2 regions of the Streptomyces sp. NPDC059906 genome follow, and region 1 is predicted to be linked to the other one. Evidence: predicted binding sites of a transcription regulator. Region 1 holds the regulator's gene; the other holds the start of a gene.
What was found. Region 1 encodes HspR, which represses chaperone genes until heat shock. Its sites were predicted from a motif close to TTGAGNNNNNNNNNCTCAA; they were not measured.
Positions count from the first base shown of each region.

Region 2: a site for HspR is predicted at 7,379-7,397, ahead of lon (endopeptidase La). Genes of this name have one in related genera too.

Region 1 is NZ_JBHWKU010000005.1:251,585-262,089, reverse strand. Features, by position in the region: gene clpB (ATP-dependent chaperone ClpB) at 1-2,161, opposite strand, end outside; gene ACFV9J_RS10960 (hypothetical protein) at 2,466-2,801, opposite strand; gene ACFV9J_RS10955 (helix-turn-helix transcriptional regulator) at 3,054-4,067, shown strand; gene ACFV9J_RS10950 (LuxR C-terminal-related transcriptional regulator) at 4,093-5,076, shown strand; gene ACFV9J_RS10945 (LuxR C-terminal-related transcriptional regulator) at 5,039-6,076, opposite strand; gene ACFV9J_RS10940 (substrate-binding domain-containing protein) at 6,233-7,303, opposite strand; gene ACFV9J_RS10935 (heat shock protein transcriptional repressor HspR) at 7,569-8,024, opposite strand; gene dnaJ (molecular chaperone DnaJ) at 8,030-9,229, opposite strand; gene grpE (nucleotide exchange factor GrpE) at 9,272-9,949, opposite strand; gene dnaK (molecular chaperone DnaK) at 9,946-10,505, opposite strand, start outside.
Region 2 is NZ_JBHWKU010000028.1:49,098-59,602, forward strand. Features, by position in the region: gene fxsT (FxSxx-COOH system tetratricopeptide repeat protein) at 1-351, shown strand, start outside; gene ACFV9J_RS31605 (multifunctional oxoglutarate decarboxylase/oxoglutarate dehydrogenase thiamine pyrophosphate-binding subunit/dihydrolipoyllysine-residue succinyltransferase subunit) at 449-4,267, opposite strand; gene ACFV9J_RS31610 (sensor histidine kinase) at 4,548-5,675, opposite strand; gene ACFV9J_RS31615 (response regulator transcription factor) at 5,672-6,406, opposite strand; gene ACFV9J_RS31620 (spermidine synthase) at 6,520-7,239, opposite strand; gene lon (endopeptidase La) at 7,420-9,891, shown strand; gene ACFV9J_RS31630 (lysozyme) at 9,951-10,505, opposite strand, start outside.

The sequences.
Region 1 (10,505 bases):
TGGTGTTGCGGAAGTCGACGGTGCGGCCCTGGCCGTCGGTGAGGCGGCCGTCGTCCAGCACCTGGAGCAGGATGTCGAAGACCTCGGGGTGCGCCTTCTCCACCTCGTCGAGCAGTACAACGGTGTACGGCCGCCGCCGCACGGCCTCGGTGAGCTGGCCGCCCTCCTCGTAGCCGACGTATCCGGGCGGGGCGCCGACCAGCCGGGCCACGCTGTGCTTCTCGCTGTACTCGGACATGTCGATGCGGACCATGGCCCGCTCGTCGTCGAAGAGGAAGTCGGCGAGCGCCTTGGCCAGCTCGGTCTTGCCGACGCCGGTGGGGCCGAGGAAGAGGAAGGAACCCGTCGGGCGGTCCGGGTCGGCGATCCCGGCCCGGCTGCGCCGTACGGCGTCGGAGACGGCCCGCACGGCCTCGCTCTGGCCGATGAGCCGTTTGCCCAGCTCGTCCTCCATGCGCAGCAGCTTCTGCGTCTCCCCTTCGAGCAGGCGTCCGGCGGGGATGCCGGTCCAGGAGGCGACGACGTCGGCGATGTCGTCGGCGCCGACCTCCTCCTTGACCATGGTGTCCCGGGCAACCTCCTCCTCCGCCTCGGAGGCGGCCTCCAGGTCGCGCTCCAGGTCCGGGATCTCGCCGTAGAGCAGCTTGCTGGCGGTGTCGAAGTCGCCGTCGCGCTGGGCGCGCTCGGCCTGACCGCGCAGTTCGTCGAGCTTCTCCTTCAGCTCGCCGACCCGGTTGAGGGACTGCTTCTCCTTCTCCCAGCGGGCGGTGAGGCCGCGCAGCTCCTCCTCCTTGTCGGCGAGGTCGCGCCGCAGCCGCTCCAGGCGCTCCAGGGAGGCGGCGTCGGTCTCCTTGCCGATCGCCAGCTCCTCCATCTTCAGCCGGTCGACGGAGCGCTGGAGTTCGTCGATCTCGACGGGCGAGGAGTCGATCTCCATGCGCAGCCGGGAGGCGGCCTCGTCGACCAGGTCGATGGCCTTGTCGGGCAGGAAGCGGGAGGTGATGTACCGGTCGGAGAGGGTGGCGGCGGCCACCAGCGCGCTGTCGGCGATCTGCACCTTGTGGTGGGCCTCGTAGCGGCCCTTGAGCCCGCGCAGGATGGCGATGGAGTCCTCGACGGTCGGCTCGGCGACCAGCACCTGCTGGAAGCGCCGCTCCAGGGCGGGGTCCTTCTCGATCCGCTCCCGGTACTCGTCGAGGGTGGTGGCGCCCACCATGCGCAGCTCGCCGCGCGCGAGCATGGGCTTGAGCATGTTCCCGGCGTCCATGGCGGAGTCCCCGCCGGCGCCGGCGCCCACGACGGTGTGCAGCTCGTCGATGAAGGTGACGACCTGCCCGTCGGAGTCCTTGATCTCGGCGAGGACGGTCTTCAGCCGCTCCTCGAACTCACCGCGGTACTTGGCCCCGGCGACCATGGCGCCGAGGTCCAGCGCCACCAGCCGCTTGTCCTTCAGGGACTCGGGCACGTCCCCCTTGACGATCCGCTGGGCGAGTCCCTCGACGACGGCGGTCTTGCCGACGCCGGGCTCGCCGATGAGGACGGGGTTGTTCTTGGTCCGCCGGCTGAGCACCTGGACCACCCGCCGGATCTCCTGGTCCCGTCCGATGACGGGGTCGAGCTTTCCGTCCCGGGCGGCCGCGGTGAGGTCGGTACCGAACTTCTCCAGGGCCTTGTACTGGCCCTCGGGGTCGGCGGTGGTCACGCGACGCCCTCCCCTCGCCTTGCGGAAGGCCTCCTGCAGCTTCTTCGCACTGGCTCCCTGCCCCTCCAGTACCTCACCGGCCGCGCCGCCCTTCGCGGCGATGCCGAGGAGCAGGTGCTCGGTGGAGAGGTACTCGTCCCCGAGTTCCTTGGCGCGTGCCTGGGCGTCGGCGACCACGGCGAGCATCTCACGGTTGGGTTGCGGGGGTGCGACGGTGGACCCGGTCACGCTGGGCAGCCCGGCGACGATGCGCTCGGCGCCGGTGCGCACCGCGGCGAGGTCGGCCTCGACGGCGGCGAGCAGGTCGGTGATGTTCTCGTTATCTTGCCGTCGCCCTTGCCCCTGGAGCAGGGCCAGGAGCAGGTGGGCAGGGGTGAGGTCGGCGTTTCCCTCGGTCACGGCCCGGTTGCTGGCCGCGTTGATCGCGTCCCGGCTCCGGTTGGTCAGCTCGGCGTCCACGTTCTGGCTCTCCTCCTCGCGTCAGTGCTGACTCATCCAGCGTACACAAAGTTGAGTCGGTTCCACTCAATGTGCACTCAAGGTGCACTCGCGGTGGATCGCACACGTCACCCTCAGGGACGCCGGAGTGGCCGCACAGGGAGTCAGGACCACTTCACACGAGTGTCTTTTCGGCCAGCTGCGGAACCGGCCACTGTCGCGAGATGTCCGCACATGCGACAGCGGCGTCACCGTGTTCAGGTCACGGTGACGCCGCTGCCGGGGGGAAGCACCTGAGCGATTGTGTTACGACGGGGGAATCGCGTCAGGCACTGCGGGGGGTGGCCGAGATGGTCCTCACTTCGGGGATCTCCGGCTGCTCGAGCCGGTGGTCCCGCTGGTCCAGGTTCACAAAGATCATTCCGTACCGGATGGCACACCGCACGGGCTGCGGCGCCCCCCGAGGCCGCCGCAGACACCGGTACGCACGCACGTCGCCGTCCTCGTCCAGCGTGACGACGACCGGCTCGCCGAAGACGGTCACCATCAGCGAGTCACCGGCGTGCGGGATCGCGGTGACCAGGTCGATGAAGTGCCAGCCGGAGCGGTAGGCGGTGGCCATTTCACGACGGAAGGAGCGGTCGTCGGGTGGCGTGGTCACTTCAGCCCCCCGTGTTCGCAACGCCCGATGGCCAGTGACTGTCCGCCCGAACATCGCCCTCCGTGTCGGAGTGAAAGCTCAGCGCTCCGAAGATCGCGGCGGCGAAGAGGGCGCCAGCAAGCACCGAGCGAACCAGTCTGTTGCGCATGGTCGGCTTCGTCCTCACTCGTAAGTCTCCTCTTCCCCCGTCAGGTAAGACGATGGCTCATTCCAACACCTCATGGCCACACAATCGGTGCATCATGTTCCTGCATGTTCAGGACCCTGGGGGGTGGAGATTTGGTGGCAAATCAGACTAAGGCGTCGCATCCCCATGCGGTGACCGAACTGTGCGACGAAGGTACCCGGCTCTACGCGAACGCCCTACGCACGGGACGGATCGCGAGGGCGGACGTGGAGTCCGCTCCCTGCCTGATGGAACTGGCGCTGATACACCCGGATCCGGACGATGCCGACTGGTTGCGTCCGGTGCCCCCGTCCGCCGCTCTGGCCCAGCGCCTGCACCCCATCGAGCGGGAGATCACGGAGCGGCGGCGGCTCTCGATCGAGCTGGCGGACGCGTTCGAACCCTTCATGGCCATCGGCACGCAGCCGGCGAGGAGCGAGCACTCCATCACGGTGCTGGAGGGCGGTGACCGCATCAACTCGGCCCTCAACCTGGCCACCACCCAGTGCCAGACGGAGATGCTCACGGTACAGCCGAGCGACGACCGGTTCTCCGAACGCAGCCTCACCCAGGGGCTCGAGCGGGACAAGCCGCTGACGGAACGCGGCGTACGGATCCGCACGCTCTACCAGCACACGGCTCGGTACAGCCCACAGAAGATCGCCTATGTCGCCCAGCTGTCCAACGGCAAGGCGGAGTACCGCACGATCGACGAGGTGGTGGAGCGCCTCATCGTCTGCGACGAGACCGTGGCGTTCATCCCGACCCGCGACGACCAGCAGGTCGCCCTCGAAATCCGTAACCCCGGCCTGGTCCGTTACCTGATCAAGGTCTTCGAATTCATGTGGAGCCGGTCCGTGCCGCTGAGCGCGGGCGCGCCCTACGAACCCGCACCGGGTGGTATCACCGACATCCAGTACTCCATAGCCAAGCTGCTGGTCGAAGGACACGTCGACGAGGCCATCGCCCGGCGCCTGGGCATGAACGTGCGCACCTGCCGGGCGCACATAGCCAAGCTGGCACAGGCCCTCGGCAGCGGCAGCCGCGCCCAGCTCGGCTTCCTCATCGCCCAGTCCGGGATCCTGGAGAACGATCACTGATCGCAGTCGACGAAGAGAGTCACACGTGACCCCAGAGGTGCATCACCACGGAGCGGAGGAGCTGTGTGATGCGGGCCTGGAGATCTACGCCCGCGCACTGCGGGAGGGGCACCTCCCCGGCGCCGCGGCGGCGACGGCACCCTGCCTGATCGACAACGGCCTCCTCCACCCCGCCGTCGACGACCTGGACCGCCTGGAGCCCGTGCCGCCCACCGTGGTGCTGCAACGCCTGCTCCGGTCCTCCGAGGACCGCGTCGCCGACGAGCGGCGGCGCGGGCAGCGGATGGCCGATGTCTTCGAGCCCCTCATCCGCCTGGGCCGGCGCGACGTCCTCACCGAGGACACCCCGGCCCTCAGAATCCTCGGCAGCAAGGAGCGGACGGGCCAGGCCATCGAGGAAGCCATGGCCGAGGGCAGGAAGGAGCTCCTCGCGATCCAGCCGCACGACTCGCACGTCACCAAGCGCCCCGACATCCTCGAAGGGGCCATGAAGCGGGACCAGGCCTTCCTCGACCGCGGGGCCCGGGTAAGGGCGTTGTACCAGCACACCATCCGCCACGCCCCCTATACGCGGGCCCGCTACGAGCAGCTGACCGGCGACGTCGAGGCGCGCACCCTGGACGAGGTGACCGAACGCCTGATCATCGTCGACCGCACCGTCGCCTTCATCCCCGCCAGCGCCGACCGATCCCTCGCGCTCGAAGTCCGCCATCCCGCCCTCATCGCGTACTTCGTCAACACCTTCGACCGCCTCTGGCACCTGGCCACCCCCATGTACCCGCAAGCCGTCCACCAGCCCACGCTCAACGGCATCACCCCCCGCCAACGCGCCATAGCCGCCCTCCTCGTCGAAGGCCACACCGACAGCGACATCGCCGACCGCCTCGGCATGAACGTCCGTACCGCCCGTGTCCACATCGCCAAACTCGCCGCCACCCTCGGCAGCGAGAGCCGGGCGCAACTCGGCTACCTCATCGGGCAGTCGGGGATTCTCGACCGGGAAGGATGACGGGGGGCGGGGCGCTGCGCGGGGAGCCGTCGAGGCCGGCCTGGGCTATGCGGACGCCCAACTGCGTGCGGCTCGCCGCGCCCAGGGTCTCCGAGAGCCGGGCGATGTGCGCACGGGCCGTACGGACGCTGATGCCGAGGCGTTCGGCGATCACCGCGTCCTGGTGGCCCTCCGCGAGGAGCGCCGCGATGGACTGCTCGCGGTGGGAGATGCCCTCGATGCCGGTGTCGGGGAGGGGGGCGGTCAAGGGGATGGCGAGGCGCCAGAGGCGTTCGAAGACCGTGACCAGGTAGGAGATCAGGGCGGGGTGGCGCAGCTCCAGGGCCATCGTGCGGTCGCTGTTGGCGGGGATGAAGGCGACGGTGCGGTCGAAGAGGATGAGCCGGTCGATGACCTCGTCCAGGGTGCGGGCCTCCACCGCGTCGCCCATCAGCTCCAGGTAGTTGAGCAGGCCCTGGCCGTGCCGGGCCACGTGCGTGTACAGGTCCCGCATCCGCACCCCGCGCCCGCGCAGCGCCAGCGCCCGGTGCAGGCCCTCGGACAGCTCGTGCTCGCGCCGGATGCCGCCGGGCTGGACGGTGAGCACCTCCGTCGTACAGGCCTGCGTCGCCTCGTCCATCGCGGCCTGGATGCGGGACAGCCCGTCGAGGACCCGGATCGCCGTGCTCTCGGTGCCGGCCGGGGTCTGGAGCAGCCGGCCGAGGTCCGCGTACCACTCGAAGGCCTCCACGGCCGAGCCCACCCGCCGCTGACTGGCGCTGACCTCGTCGTGCACCCCGCGCAGCAGCCGCGTCATCACCTCCTGCGGGGAGGTCGGCACCAGCCAGTCCATGTCGTCGGGGTCGGGGTGCAGCAGGGCCAGTTCCAGGAGGCAGGGCACCGGCTCGGCGTCCTGGCGCGGCACCCGGCCGCGCCGGACCGCCCGGGAGTACACGCGGTCCCCGGCCGCGCACAGCCGGTCGGCCCCGTGGGGGTGCTCCTGAGCCCCGTGCCCGGCCATCGCCCATCCCACCCCCGGTTCCGGCTCTTCCGCAGCGCAACTATGCGCGGCCGGGACCGGCTCCGCAACAAGGCTCCGCGGCGGACGGAGGCCGAAAAGAGCCGGTTGAGAGCGGAACGCCCGGTCCCCGTGGAACCGGGCGGACACGCGGGCTGTCTACTTCAGACCTAGCTCCGCGCACGCGTCCGCGTACTTGGCGGTGCAGATGTCGGTGACCTTGTAGAAGCCCTCCGCGACGACCGTCTCCTCGATGTTGGCCTTGGTGAGGGCCACGACGGGGACGAGCTGCGCGGGGATGCCCTTGTGGGTGGGGCTGTCGACCTTGTCGCGGGCGAGCGCGTCGAACTGGATGTCCCGGCCCTGGACCCGCGCCACGGCCATCTCCGCGGCGTTCTCGGCCTCCTGCGGATAGGACTTGTACACGCTCATGTACTGCTCGCCGGTGACGATCCGCTGGACCGCCGCGAGTTCCGCGTCCTGGCCGGTGATCGGCGGCAGGTCGGTGACGCCCGCGTCCTCCAGGGCCTTGATGATGCCGCCCGCCATGCCGTCGTTGGCGGAGTAGACGCCCGCGATCTTGTTCTTGCCGATCTTCTCGATCGCCTCGGTCATGTTCGCCTCGGCGTTCTCCGGCTTCCAGTCCTTGGTGTCGAAGGACTGGGCGATCGTCACCTTGCCGTTCAGCTCCGACAGCGCGCCCGCCTTGAACTGCTTGGCGTTCGGGTCGGTGGACGAGCCGTTCATCATGACGATCTTCTCGGAGCTCTTCGGGTCGCCGCCGAGCGCCTCGATGAGCGAGCGGCCCTGGACCTCGCCGACCAGCTCGTTGTCGAAGGAGATGTAGGCGTCGATCGGGCCCTCGGCCAGCCGGTCGTAGGCGATGACGGGGATGCCGGCGTCCTTGGCCTTCTGCACGCCGTCCGCGATGGCGTGCGAGTCGACCGCGTCCAGCACGATCACGTCGACCTTGTCCTCGATCATCTGCTGCATCTGGTCGGCCTGCTTGGTGGCGCTGGCCTCGGCGTTGGCGTACTTGACGATGCCCTCGTCACGCGTCAGCTCGCCGACCTTCTTCTTGAAGAAGGGGTAGTCGAACTGCTCGTAGCGCGTGTTCTCCTTCTCCGGCAGCAGCAGCCCGACCAGGAGGTCGTTGCCCTTGGACGGGCTGGCGTCGTCGCTGCTCTCCGACGCGCCCAGCATGCCGCAGGAGGCCAGCGAGAGGGTCATCAGGGACGCGGCCACGGATATGGCGGTACGACGGGCACGGGCACGGGCACGGCTGCTCACTGCGCTAGACCTTCCGACACACGGGTGTAGTTGGTATCCAGGTGACCCAGGTGACCCCCGGTGAAGAGAGCCAACGCTGTCTTCACCAAATCGTCAAGAAGTACTAGACCAATGAGACAGCACCGTTGTGAACCAGCCCCGGAGGACGAGGTGGTCCTCCGGGGCCGGTGATGCCGTTTTCCCTTGTGCCGTCTGCCGGTCCGGCTCAGTCCGAGGACTGGCCGCGGCGCCCCGGCCGCCAGACCACCAGGGCGCTGGTCTGCTGTACCTCTTGGTAAGGGACCAGGTCACGGCGGTACGACGCGTGCACCGCGGCCTCGCGCTGGCGCATCGCCGTGGCCGCGCCGTCGAGGGCGGCGGCCAGCTCGGCCGCGCGGGCCTGCAGCTCGGCGACCTGGTTCTCCAGTTCGATGATGCGCTTGATTCCGGCCAGGTTGATGCCCTCGTCCTGCGACAACTGCTGGACCGTGCGCAGCAGTTCGATGTCGCGGGCCGAGTAGCGCCGGCCGCGGCCGGCCGTGCGGTCCGGGGAGACCAGGCCGAGGCGGTCGTACTGGCGCAGGGTCTGCGGGTGCAGGCCGGAGAGCTGGGCCGCCACCGAGATGACGTAGACCGGGGTGTCCTCGGTCAGTTCGTACGGGTTGCGTCGACGACCGTCCATTCCCGTCAAGCTCCCTTCGCGGCCTGGAACAACTCCGCCCGCGGATCCTCGTCCGCGGTCGCCTCGCGATACGCCTCAAGCGCGTCACGAGCCTTCCCCGTCAGATCCTTCGGAACACTCACCTCCACGGTGACCAGGAGGTCGCCGCGGGTGCCGTCCTTGCGGACCGCGCCCTTGCCCCGGGCCCGCATGGTGCGCCCGCCCGGCGTGCCCGCCGGCAGCTTCAGCGTGACGGGCGGACCGCCCAGGGTCGGGACGCGGACCTCGCCGCCGAGGGCCGCCTCGGCGTAGGTGACCGGGACGGTGACGGTGAGGTTGTCGCCCCTGCGGCCGAAGACGGGGTGCTCCTTGACGTGCACGACCACGTACAGGTCGCCCGCCGGGCCGCCCCGCTCGCCCGGCGTGCCCTTGCCGCGCAGCCGGATGCGCTGGCCGTCCAAGACCCCGGCGGGGATACGGACCTGCATCGTCCGCGAGGACTTGGCGCGTCCGGAGCCCTTGCAGACCTCGCAGGGGTCCTCGGCGATCAGGCCGCGGCCCTTGCAGTCCGGGCACGGGTCGGTGAGGGAGAAGCCGCCGCCCGAGCCCCGGGCGACCTGGCCGGTGCCGACGCAGGTCGGGCACACGCGCGGCGTGCCGTTCTTGTCGCCGGTGCCCGAACAGGCCTTGCAGGGCGCCTGCGAGGACATCCGGAGCGGCACGGTCGCGCCCTCGATGGCCTCGGTGAAGCTCAGGGTGACCTCGGACTCGATGTCCTGCCCGCGCCGCGGCTGCGTGCGCGTGCCGGTGCCCGGTCCGCCGCCGGTGCGGTTGAACAGGCCGCCGAAGACGTCCCCGAGGCCGCCGCCGAAGCCGCCGGCGCCGCCCTGGCCTCCCCCGCCCTGGGCGCCGCCTCCGAAGAGGTCGCCCAGGTCGAAGTTGAAGGTGCCGCCGCCGCCCGCGCCCGGCCCCGGGCGGAAGCCCCCGTTGCCGAAGAGGCTGCGGGCCTCGTCGTACTCCTTGCGCTTCTTGGGGTCACCGAGGATGTCGTTGGCCTCGGAGATCTCCTTGAAGCGCTCCTCCGCCTTGACGTTCCCCTTGTTGGCGTCCGGGTGGTTCTCGCGGGCGAGCTTGCGGTACGCCTTCTTGATCTCGGCCTCGGTGGCGTCCTTGGGGACGCCGAGAACCTTGTAGTAGTCCTTCTCGATGAAGTCCTTCGTGCTCATCCCCGACGTCCCTCCTCTCGCGCCCTGTGCGTCACTTCGAGCTCAGCCCTCGTCCGGGCCACCGCTCTCCTTGGTCCCGGCGTCGTCCTCCGCGCCGGAGGCGTCCGGCGCCTCGGTGGCGTCCTCGGCCGGCTTGACCGGCTGGGCGCCCGGCTGCGGCTCGGCGACCGCCACCCGCGCGGGGCGGATGGTGCGTTCGCCGATCCGGTACCCGGGCTGCAGGATCGCCACGCAGGTCGTCTCCGTGACGTCCGGTGCGTAGGAGTGCATCAGGGCCTCGTGGATCGTCGGGTCGAAGGGCTCGCCCTCCTTGCCGAACTGCTGGAGGCCCATCTTGGCGATGACCGTCTCCAGCGACTCCGCGACGGACTTGAAGCCGCCGACCAGTTCGCCGTGCTCCCGGGCGCGCCCGACGTCGTCGAGCACGGGAAGCAGCTCGGACAGGAGGTTCGCGACGGCGACCTCCTTGACCGCGACGCGGTCCCGCTCCACCCGGCGGCGGTAGTTCTGGTATTCGGCCTGGAGGCGCTGGAGGTCCGCCGTGCGCTCGCCGAGCGCCGTGCGCACCTGGTCCAGCTGGGCCACCAGGCCCGCGTTCTCGCTCGCGTCCCCGGCCGGGGCCGCCCCCTCTTCGGAGGCGGCCTGCGGCTCGGCGTCGTCAGGGGTGGCGCCGGAGGGGACGTCGGGCTTCTCCTCGAAACCCGGGGTCTCCTCCGTCACGCGGCACCGTCCTTGCGCTCGTCGTCCACGATCTCGGCGTCGACGACGTCGTCGTCGGCCTTGTCGCCGGAGGCGGCACCCGCGTCGGCGCCCGGGGCCTCGCCGCCGGCGGCCTGCGCGGCCTGGGCGTCGGCGTACATGGCCTGGCCCAGCTTCTGCGAGACGGCGGCGACCTTCTCGGTGGCGGTGCGGATCTCGGCGGTGTCCTCGCCCTTGAGCTTCTCCTTCAGCTCGGCGACGGACTCCTCGACCTCGGTCTTGACCTCGCCGGGGACCTTGTCCTCGTTGTCCTTGAGGAACTTCTCCGTCTGGTAGACGAGCTGCTCGCCCTGGTTGCGGGACTCGGCGGCCTCGCGGCGGGCGTGGTCCTCCTCCGCGTACTTCTCGGCCTCCTGGCGCATCCGGTCGACCTCGTCCTTCGGCAGCGAGGAGCCGCCGGTGACGGTCATCTTCTGCTCCTTGCCCGTGCCCAGGTCCTTCGCGGTCACGTGCATGATGCCGTTGGCGTCGATGTCGAAGGCGACCTCGATCTGCGGGACGCCGCGGGGCGCCGGCG
Region 2 (10,505 bases), on a different contig from region 1:
GCCGACATGGACGCCGCCGTGGGGCACGACCACCCCTGGACGCTGGGCTGCGCGCTCAACGCGGCGATCCTGCACGGGGACGCCGCAGACGCGGACCGTGCCCTCGCCCTGAGCCGGGACACGGCCGGCACGGCGGCGCGCGTCCTCGGCCCCACCCATCCGTTCACGCTCTTCGCGGGGGTGGCCCTCGCGGCCGGACTGCGCGTGCGGGGGCGGCACGGGCAGGCCGACGCGGTGCACAGTCAGGCCCTGGAGGGGCTGGACACCGCCCTCGGCCCCCGGCACCCGCGCACCCTGTCGGCCCGTGCCCGGCGCGCTCCGTTCTGGGACTTCGAACCCCAGCGCACCTGACCGGGCACCCGAGTGCGCCGGGGAACGCCGAAGGGCCCGGCCCCGGGAGTTGCGGAGTCGGGCCCTTCACGGCGCGGCGGTGGCCGGCGTCAGAGGCTCACGCCTCGAACACCTCACGCACCAGCTGCTCCTGCTCGGCCTGGTGCCGCTTGGCGGAACCGACGGCCGGGGACGAGCCGTGCGGCCGCGAGATGCGGCGCAGGCGCTCGCCGTGCGGGACGTCGGCGCCGACCGCCAGGTCCAGGTGGTCGATCAGGTTGAGCGCGATGAACGGCCAGGCGCCCTGGTTCGCCGGCTCCTCCTGGGTCCACAGGTACTTCTCGGCGTTCGGGTACTTGGCGATCTCCGCCTGGAGCTCGGCACCCGGCAGCGGGTACAGGCGCTCGATGCGGATGATGGCCGTGTCCGTGATGCCGCGCTTCTTCCGCTCGGCGTCGAGGTCGTAGTAGACCTTGCCGGCGCAGAAGACGACCTTCTTGACGGCGGCCGGGTCGACCGAGTCGTCGCCGATGACCGGGCGGAACTGGCCCGTCGTGAACTCCTCCGCCTTCGACGCCGCCGCCTTCAGGCGCAGCATCGACTTCGGGGTGAAGACCACCAGCGGCTTGTGGTGCGGGTTGTGCACCTGCCACCGCAGGAGGTGGAAGTAGTTCGACGGCAGGGTCGGCATCGCGACCGTCATGTTGTTCTGCGCGCACAGCTGCAGGAACCGCTCCGGGCGGGCCGAGGAGTGGTCCGGGCCCTGGCCCTCGTAGCCGTGCGGGAGCAGGAGCGTCACGCCGCTCGTCTGGTTCCACTTCTGCTCGGCCGAGGAGATGAACTCGTCCACGACCGTCTGCGCGCCGTTGACGAAGTCGCCGAACTGCGCCTCCCACATCACCAGCGCGTCCGGACGGGCCAGCGAGTAGCCGTACTCGAAGCCCATCACCGCGTACTCGGAGAGCAGGGAGTTGTAGACGTTGTACCGGGACTGGTCCTCGGACAGGTAGAGCAGCGGCGTGAACTCGTCGCCGGTCTCCCGGTCGATGACGACCGCGTGGCGCTGGCCGAAGGTGCCGCGCTGCGAGTCCTGGCCGGTCAGCCGGACCGGCACGCCGTCCAGGAGGAGGGAGCCGACGGCGAGGGTCTCGCCCATGCCCCAGTCGATCGTGCCGTCCTCGACCATCGCCGCGCGGCGCTGCAGCTGCGGCAGCAGCCGCGGGTGCACGGTGATGTGGTCGGGGATGTTGACCTGGGACTCGGCGATGCGCTTGACGGTCTCGGCGCTGATCGCGGTGTTCACGGCGACCGGGAACTCCGCCTGCGGCTCCGAGGGCTCCGCGGACGCCGGCTGGGAGACGGCCTCGCGGACCTCGGTGAAGACCTTCTCCAGCTGCCCCTGGTAGTCCTGCAGCGCCTGCTCGGCCTCCTCCAGGGTGATGTCGCCGCGACCGATGAGGGACTCGGTGTACAGCTTGCGCACCGAGCGCTTCTTGTCGATCAGGTCGTACATCAGCGGCTGGGTGAAGGCCGGGTTGTCGGTCTCGTTGTGACCGCGGCGGCGGTAGCAGATGAGGTCGATCACCACGTCCTTGTTGAACGCCTGGCGGAACTCGAAGGCGAGCCGTGCCACGCGGACGCAGGCCTCCGGGTCGTCGCCGTTCACGTGGAAGATCGGGGCCTCGATCATGCGGGCCACGTCGGTGGCGTACATCGAGGAGCGCGAGGACTCCGGGGCGGCGGTGAAGCCGACCTGGTTGTTGATGACGACGTGGACCGTGCCGCCGGTGCGGTAGCCGCGCAGCTGCGACATGTTCAGGGTCTCGGCCACCACGCCCTGGCCCGCGAAGGCCGCGTCGCCGTGGATCGCCACCGGCAGGACGGTGAAGTCCGTGCCGCCCTTGTTGATGATGTCCTGCTTGGCGCGCGAGACGCCCTCCAGGATCGGGTCGACCGCCTCCAGGTGCGAGGGGTTGGCGACCAGCGAGACGTTGATCTGCTCGCCGTCCAGGCCGGTGAAGGTGCCCTCGGCGCCCAGGTGGTACTTCACGTCGCCGGAGCCGTGCATCGACTTCGGGTCGAGATTGCCCTCGAACTCGCGGAAGATCTGCGCGTACGACTTGCCGACCACGTTGGCCAGCACGTTCAGCCGGCCGCGGTGGGCCATGCCGATGACGACCTCGTCCAGGCGGGACTCGGCGGCCGAGTCGATGACCGCGTCGAGCAGCGGGATGACGGACTCGCCGCCCTCCAGGGAGAACCGCTTCTGGCCGACGTACTTGGTCTGCAGGAACGTCTCGAACGCCTCGGCGGCGTTCAGGCGGCGCAGGATGCGCAGCTGCTCCTCGCGCTCCGGCTTGGTGTGCGAGCGCTCGATGCGGTCCTGGATCCACTTGCGCTGCTTCGGGTCCTGGATGTGCATGAACTCGATGCCGGTGGTGCGGCAGTACGAGTCGCGCAGCACGCCGAGGATGTCGCGCAGCTTCATCAGGGACTTGCCGGCGAAGCCGCCGACCGCGAACTCGCGCTCCAGGTCCCACAGGGTGAGCCCGTGCTCGGTGATGTCCAGGTCGGGGTGCTTGCGCTGCTGGTACTCCAGCGGGTCGGTGTCGGCCATGACGTGGCCGCGGACCCGGTAGGAGTGGATCAGCTCGAAGACGCGGGCGGCCTTGGTGACGTCGTCGTCGTGCGAGGCGTCGATGTCCTTGAGCCAGCGGACCGGCTCGTAGGGGATGCGCAGCGCCTTGAAGATCTCGTCGTAGAAGCCGTTCTCGCCGAGTAGCAGGTTGGCGACCTGGCGCAGGAACTCGCCGGAGGCGGCACCCTGGATGACCCGGTGGTCGTAGGTCGACGTGAGCGTCATGACCTTCGAGATGCCGAGCTTGTTCAGGGTGTCCTGGCTGGTGCCCTGGAACTCCGCCGGGTAGTCCATGGAGCCGACGCCCAGGATGACCGACTGGCCGGGCATCAGGCGCGGCACGGAGTGGACGGTGCCGAGGCCGCCGGGGTTGGTCAGGGAGACGGTGACGCCGGTGAAGTCGTCCATCGTCAGCTTGTTGTCGCGGGCGCGACGGACGATGTCCTCGTAGGCCTGCCAGAACTCGAAGAAGTTCAGCGTCTCGGCCTTCTTGATCGCCGCGACGACCAGCTGGCGGTCGCCGTTGGGCTTGACCAGGTCGATGGCGAGGCCGAGGTTGATGTGGGCCGGCTTGACCAGGGTCGGCTTGCCGTCCTTCTCGCCGAACGAGTGGTTCATCGTCGGCATGGCCTTGATGGCCTGCACCATCGCGTAGCCGATCAGGTGCGTGAAGGAGATCTTCCCGCCCCGGGCGCGCTTGAGGTGGTTGTTGATGACGATGCGGTTGTCGAACAGCAGCTTCACCGGGACCGCGCGCACGGACGTGGCCGTGGGCAGCTCCAGCGAGGCGTTCATGTTCTTCGCGACCGCGGCGGCCGGGCCGCGCAGGGTCACCAGCTCGGGGCCCTCGGGGGCGGCGCCGGCGTCCTTGGCGGGCGCGGCGGCCTTCGCCTGCGGCTTGGCGGCCGGCTTGGCCGGCGCGGCGGCGGGCTTGGTGGCCGGAGCGGCCGGAGCCGCGGGGGCGGCAGCGGCGGGCTTCGCGGGAGCGGGCGCCGGGGCGGCGGCCTGCGGCTGCGCCGGGGCCTGCGCCTGCGGGGCGGGGGCGGCCGGTGGCGTGCTGCCGGCGTCCGTGGTCACGGTGCCGGCGGCGGCCGGGGTGGCCGCCGCGCCGGGCTTGTAGTCGGCGAAGAAGTCCCACCAGGCTCGGTCCACGGAGTTCGGGTCCTGGAGGTACTGCTGATAGATCTCGTCGACGAGCCACTCATTGGCACCGAACGCGGCCGCGGGGTTCTTTCCCGCGGTGCCCGCTTGGTCGGTGTCGGTCGAGATGCTCGAGTTACTGGGGGACTGTGGCGACACGGCGAGAACCGCCCTCTTCCGCTTCACAAGATGGTGGACAGCGGGAATCAAGGCTACGCCTACCGGCCCCGGAAGGTCAGGCTGGGCCCGTTCATCGTCGCGTAAGTCACATTGCAGACCGCGTTTCGGCGCTGGAAATGGCGGGAAACAACCGAGGTTCTGCCGCGTGCGGGATCGGGAGACCGGGACCCGGCGCCTCGAAAACGCGGGCCCGTGCCTGATCACACGTGTCTGCCAGGGCGGACGCAGTGGATCTTGACGCTCCGCTTCGAACCCTACGTCAACCGGACGTCGACGGCAGGCCCGGAAGAGTGATGAGGATGCGGCAGCCCCGCTCGGATTCGGCCACCCCGATCCGGCCGCCGTGCAGATCCACCGCCCAGCGCGCGATCGCGAGGCCCAGACCGGTGCCCCCGTCGCTGCCCGGCCCGTGCGGCCGCGACACCGAACCCCGGTTGAACCGCTCGAACACCCGGCGCCACTCCGAGCGCGGAATGCCGGGGCCCTCGTCGAGAACCTCCAGCTCCAGCGACTCCGGCAGCTCCCCGCGCCGCGCCCGGACCGTCACCCGGCCGTGCGGCGGGCTGTGCTTGACGGCGTTGTCGATCAGGTTGGCGACGACCTGGTGGATGCGCTCGGGGTCGGCGTGCGCGGTCAGCTCCGGCGGGAAGACGTCCAGGGCCAGGTGCACGTCGGTGCGGGAGTGGCTGCCGGACCCCGAGGCGATGCCCGCGCGCGCGGAGGCGACCATGTTGGCCTCCTTCAGCACGCCCGACAGGTACGGCCACACCTCGAAGCGGCGCTTGCGCAGCGGTATGACGCCGTTGTCCAGGCGGGAGAGGTCGAGCAGCGTCTCCACCAGCCGGCCGAGCCGCTCGGTCTGCCCGAGCGCCGTGCGCATGGTCTCCGGGTCGGCCTCGGTGACGCCGTCGACGATGTTCTCCAGCACCGCGCGCAGGCCCGCGATCGGGGTGCGCAGCTCGTGCGAGACGTTCGCCACCAGTTCCTTGCGCTGGAGGTCCTGGGCCTCCAGGTCGTCGGCCATGCGGTTGATCGTGACGGCCAGGTCGCCCAGCTCGTCGCGGCGGTTCTCCCGCACCCGGCGGGTGTAGTCGCCGTGCGAGATGGACCGGGCCACCGCGTTCATCTCGTCCAGCGGCGCGGTCAGCGAGTGCGCCACGAACTGCGTGATCAGCAGCGTGGCGATCATCGAGAAGACCGTGATGAACCGCAGCTCCGTCTTGGTGTGCACCGCTATCACCGACAGGCCGGTGGTGATCAGCACCGACGTGACGACCAGCGCGCCCAGCTTGGTCTTGATCGAGAACGGGCGCACGCCGCCCCAGGGCTCCCCGGTGGTCCGAGGGCCGGGGCTCCTCCGCGCGGCTTCCCGTCCTCCGCTGCTCATGGCGTCGGCGTCTCCAACGCGTAGCCCACGCCGTGCACGGTACGGATGCGCTCGGCGCCGATCTTCCGGCGCAGCGCCTTGATGTGGCTGTCCACGGTCCGGGTGCCCGAGGCGTCGGCCCAGTCCCACACCTCGGCGAGCAGCTGCTCGCGGGAGAGCACCGCGCGCGGGGTGTTCGCCAGGCAGACCAGCAGGTCGAACTCGGTGGGCGTGAGGTGGACGTCCTCGCTGCGCACCCGCACCCGGCGCTGCGCGTGGTCGATCTCCAGCTCGCCCAGGCGCAGGATGCCGCTGCGCGGCGTGGAGGCGGCCACCACGGCCCGCTCCACCCGCCGCAGCAGTACGTGCACGCGGGCGGCCAGCTCGCGCATCGAGAACGGCTTGGTCATGTAGTCGTCGGCGCCCACGCCGAGGCCGACCAGCATGTCCGTCTCGTCGTCGCGCGCGGTGAGCATCAGCACCGGCACCGGCCGCTGGGCCTGCACGCGCCGGCAGACCTCCAGACCGTCGAAGCCGGGCAGCATGATGTCGAGGATCAGCAGGTCGGGCTGCCAAGCCTCGGCCGTGTCGACGGCGGACGGACCGTCGCCCGCCGTTTGCACCAGGAACCCCTCGGCGCGCAGCCGGGTCGCGATGGCGTCCACGATCGTCTGATCGTCCTCGACCACCAGCACCCGGCGCTGGGCGCCCTGGGTGGCCGTGCCGTTGTGGGAGGTCTGTGTCTGCTCCATCGCCCGCCCCTGAGGTGTGCTTTCCGGAATCCGTGGGGTGATCCCATGACTGCGCTTGACGCTTGAATGATCCGCGTCAGGGCAGCAGCGTACGGGGAGTCACCGCGCCTTTGCTATCCAGGCCCGACGCCGATGTGCACGACGTCCGGAACGCCCCGGGCAACGGGGATCTCTTCGGTACGCACCTGCTGGAAACCGGCATTACGCAAGGTTTCTTCGAATTCCGGAGAGGGCTGCGCGGACCATACGGCAAGCACCCCGCCGGGCCTCAACAGCCGTGCGCAGCCCGCGAGTCCGGACGGCGCGTAGAGCCCGTCGTTGCCCTCGGTGACGGTCCAGCCGGGGCCGTTGTCGATGTCCAGACACAGGGCGTCGTACGTGTCGGATGTCTCATTGACGTAACCGACCAGGTCCGCCTCGACGATCTCCGCGCGCGGGTCGGCCAGCGCGTCGGCGGAGAGCGCGGCCAGCGGTCCGGCGCGGTGCCAGTCGATGACGGCGCCCTCGCGCTCGACGACCGCGATCCGGCCCCAGCGGGGGTCGGCGGCCGCGTGTGCGAGGGAGAAGCCGACCCCGAGACCGCCGATGAGCAGGTGCGGAGCGGTCCGCGGACCGGAGGCGGCCAGCGCGTCGGCCGCCGCGTCGACCAGGCGCCGCTCCGACCGCCCGTCGGAGGTGTCCATCAGGAAGCAGCCGTTCGCGATGATCTGCAGCAACGTCCCGTGCCGGCGCAGGACCACCTCGCCGTACGGACCCTCGCGGCGGTCCAGCACCTCGGGCGCCTCGGAGGACGCCTCGGAGGACTCGGGGGAGTCGTGGGTAGTGAGGGGCATCGGCCCATCCTGGCACCCGCCCCGGCGCAGGAATGCCGACCGGTACGACGGTGCTGTCCCCAGAGGCGGGCTGTGGCCCCGCGGAGCTTGATCGCTCAGAGCGAACACGGCCCGGGGAACAATCAGGGGCTCCCTTTCATTGAGTCGATGTAACTCAACTTGACTGCCGAAGGGGAGATCATGGCTGCTGAGTCCGCCGCCTTCACACCGCTCACCCTGCCCGTGCTGCCGCTCGACGACGAAGTGGTCCTGCCCGGCATGGTCGTCCCCCTGGACCTGAGCGACGCCGAGGTACGGGCCGCGGTGGAGGCCGCCCAGGCCGCCGCCAGGTCCGAGCCCGGCAAGCCCCGCGTCCTCCTCGTCCCGCGCATCGACGGCGCCCACGCCGCCACCGGCGTGCTCGGCACGGTCGAGCAGGTCGGCCGCCTGGCCGACGGCGACCCCGGCGCCCTGATCCGCGGCCGGGGCCGGGTGCGCGTCGGCGCCGGCACCTCCGGCCCGGGCGCCGCGCTCTGGGTCGAGGGCACCCGGGTCGACGAGACCGTGCCCGAGCCCCTGCCCGGCCAGGTCGCCGAGCTGGTGAAGGAGTACAAGGCGCTCGCCACCGCCTGGCTGCGCAAGCGCGGCGCCTGGCAGGTCGTCGACCGGGTCCAGGCCATCGACGACGTGTCCGCGCTGGCCGACAACTCCGGCTACTCGCCGTTCCTCACCACCGAGCAGAAGGTCGAGCTGCTGGAGACCGCCGACCCGGTGGCCCGGCTGAAGCTCGCCACGCAGCAGCTGCGCGACCACCTCGCCGAGCAGGACGTCGCCGAGACCATCGCCAAGGACGTCCAGGAGGGCGTCGACAAGCAGCAGCGGGAGTTCCTGCTGCGCCGCCAGCTCGAAGCCGTACGCAAGGAACTGCGCGAGATCAACGGCGAGCAGGACGGTGAGGAGTCCGACGACTACCGCGCCCGCGTGGAGGCCGCCGACCTGCCCGAGAAGGTCCGCGAGGCCGCGCTCAAGGAGGTCGACAAGCTGGAGCGGTCCTCCGACCAGTCGCCCGAGGGCTCCTGGATCCGCACCTGGCTCGACACGGTCCTGGAGATGCCGTGGAGCGAGCGCACCGAGGACGCCTACGACATCCAGGGCGCCCAGGCCGTGCTCGACGCCGAGCACGCGGGCCTGGAGGACGTGAAGGAGCGCATCACCGAGTACCTCGCCGTGCGCAAGCGGCGCGGCGACCGGGGCCTCGGCGTCGTCGGCGGCCGGCGCGGCGGTGCCGTGCTCGCCCTGGTCGGCCCGCCCGGCGTCGGCAAGACCAGCCTCGGCGAGTCCGTCGCCCACGCGATGGGCCGCAAGTTCGTCCGCGTCGCCCTCGGCGGCGTCCGCGACGAGGCCGAGATCCGCGGCCACCGGCGTACGTACGTCGGCGCGCTGCCCGGCCGGATCGTGCGGGCGATCAAGGAGGCGGGGTCCATGAACCCGGTCGTCCTGCTCGACGAGATCGACAAGGTGGGCTCCGACTTCCGGGGCGACCCGGCCGCCGCCCTCCTCGAAGTCCTCGACCCGGCCCAGAACCACACCTTCCGGGACCACTACCTGGAGGTCGAGCTGGACCTGTCCGACGTGGTCTTCCTGGCCACCGCCAACGTCCTGGAGGCCATCCCGGAGGCCCTGCTCGACCGCATGGAGCTGGTCCGCCTGGACGGCTACACGGAGGACGAGAAGGTCGTCATCGCCCGGGACCATTTGCTCCCGCGCCAGCTGGAGCGGGCCGGACTGGACGCGGACGAGGTCACCGTCGACGAGGGCGCGCTGCGCAAGCTGGCGGGCGAGTACACCCGCGAGGCGGGCGTGCGCACCCTGGAGCGGTCCATCGCGCGGCTGCTGCGCAAGGTGGCGGCCCAGCACGAGCTGGGCGAGCGGGAACTGCCGTTCACCGTCACCGAGACCGACCTGCGCGGTCTGATCGGGCGGCCGCACCACGTGCCCGAGTCCGCCCAGGACCCGGCCGAGCGGCGCACCGCGGTGCCCGGCGTGGCCACCGGCCTCGCGGTCACCGGCGCCGGCGGCGACGTCCTGTACGTCGAGGCCTCGCTGGCCGACCCGGAGACCGGCGCGGCGGGGCTGACCCTGACCGGTCAGCTGGGCGACGTGATGAAGGAGTCGGCGCAGATCGCGCTGAGCTTCCTGCGCAGCCACGGCGCCGAGCTGGAGCTGCCGGTGGGCGACCTCAAGGACCGGGGAGCGCACATCCACTTCCCGGCGGGCGCGGTCCCCAAGGACGGCCCGAGCGCCGGCGTCACCATGACCACGGCCCTCGCCTCGCTGCTCTCCGGCCGGCTGGTCCGCACCGACGTGGCGATGACCGGCGAGGTCTCGCTGACCGGGCGGGTGCTGCCGATCGGCGGGGTCAAGCAGAAGCTGCTCGCCGCGCACCGGGCGGGGATCACCACGGTGATCATCCCCAAGCGCAACGAGCCCGACCTGGACGACGTCCCGGCCCAGGTGCTGGACAAGCTCGACGTCCACGCCGTCACCGACGTCCGCCAGGTCCTGGAACTGGCGCTCGCACCGGCGAACAGCGGTGCGCGGCGTGAGGTTCCGGTCGCGGCGATGGGGGTACCTCCCAGGCTTTCGGCACTGGGGGAGGACGCGGCCGGATGAGGAAAGGGGACGGCCCGGACTCCCTGCGGAGTCCGGGCCGTCGCCGTACGCGTCGTGCGTCAGCCGTTGGCGAGCGCCCGGACGCGGTCCAGCGCGCCGTTGAACTTGTTGTGGTCACCGACCGTCGGACCGGACGACGTGTACTGCCACATCGTGTAGTAGCCCCAGCCGGCCGGCAGCGTGCCCACCGTCGAGGCGTACCGGGCGATCCACAGCGGGTTGTTGGCGGCGAAGCCGCCGTAGTTGCCGGTGCACTGGGTCCACCAGCTGGTGGCCGTGTAGATCACGGCGTCCCGGCCGGTACGGGCCTTGTACGTGTTGAGGAAGTCGCGGATCCAGGAGACCATCCCGCTCTGCGACTTGCCGTAGCAGGTGGCACCGTACGGGTTCCACTCGATGTCGAGCGCGCCCGGCAGCGTCTTGCCGTCCCTGGACCAGCCGCCGCCGTGGTCGACGAAGTAGTTGGCCTGGGTGGCGCCGCTCGTCGTGTCCGGCGTGGCGAAGTGGTAGGCGCCCCGGATCATGCCGACGTTGTAGGAGCCGTTGTACTGCTGGGCGAAGTAGGGGTTCGTGTAGTACGTCCCCTCGGTGGCCTTGGCGTAGGCCCATTTGAC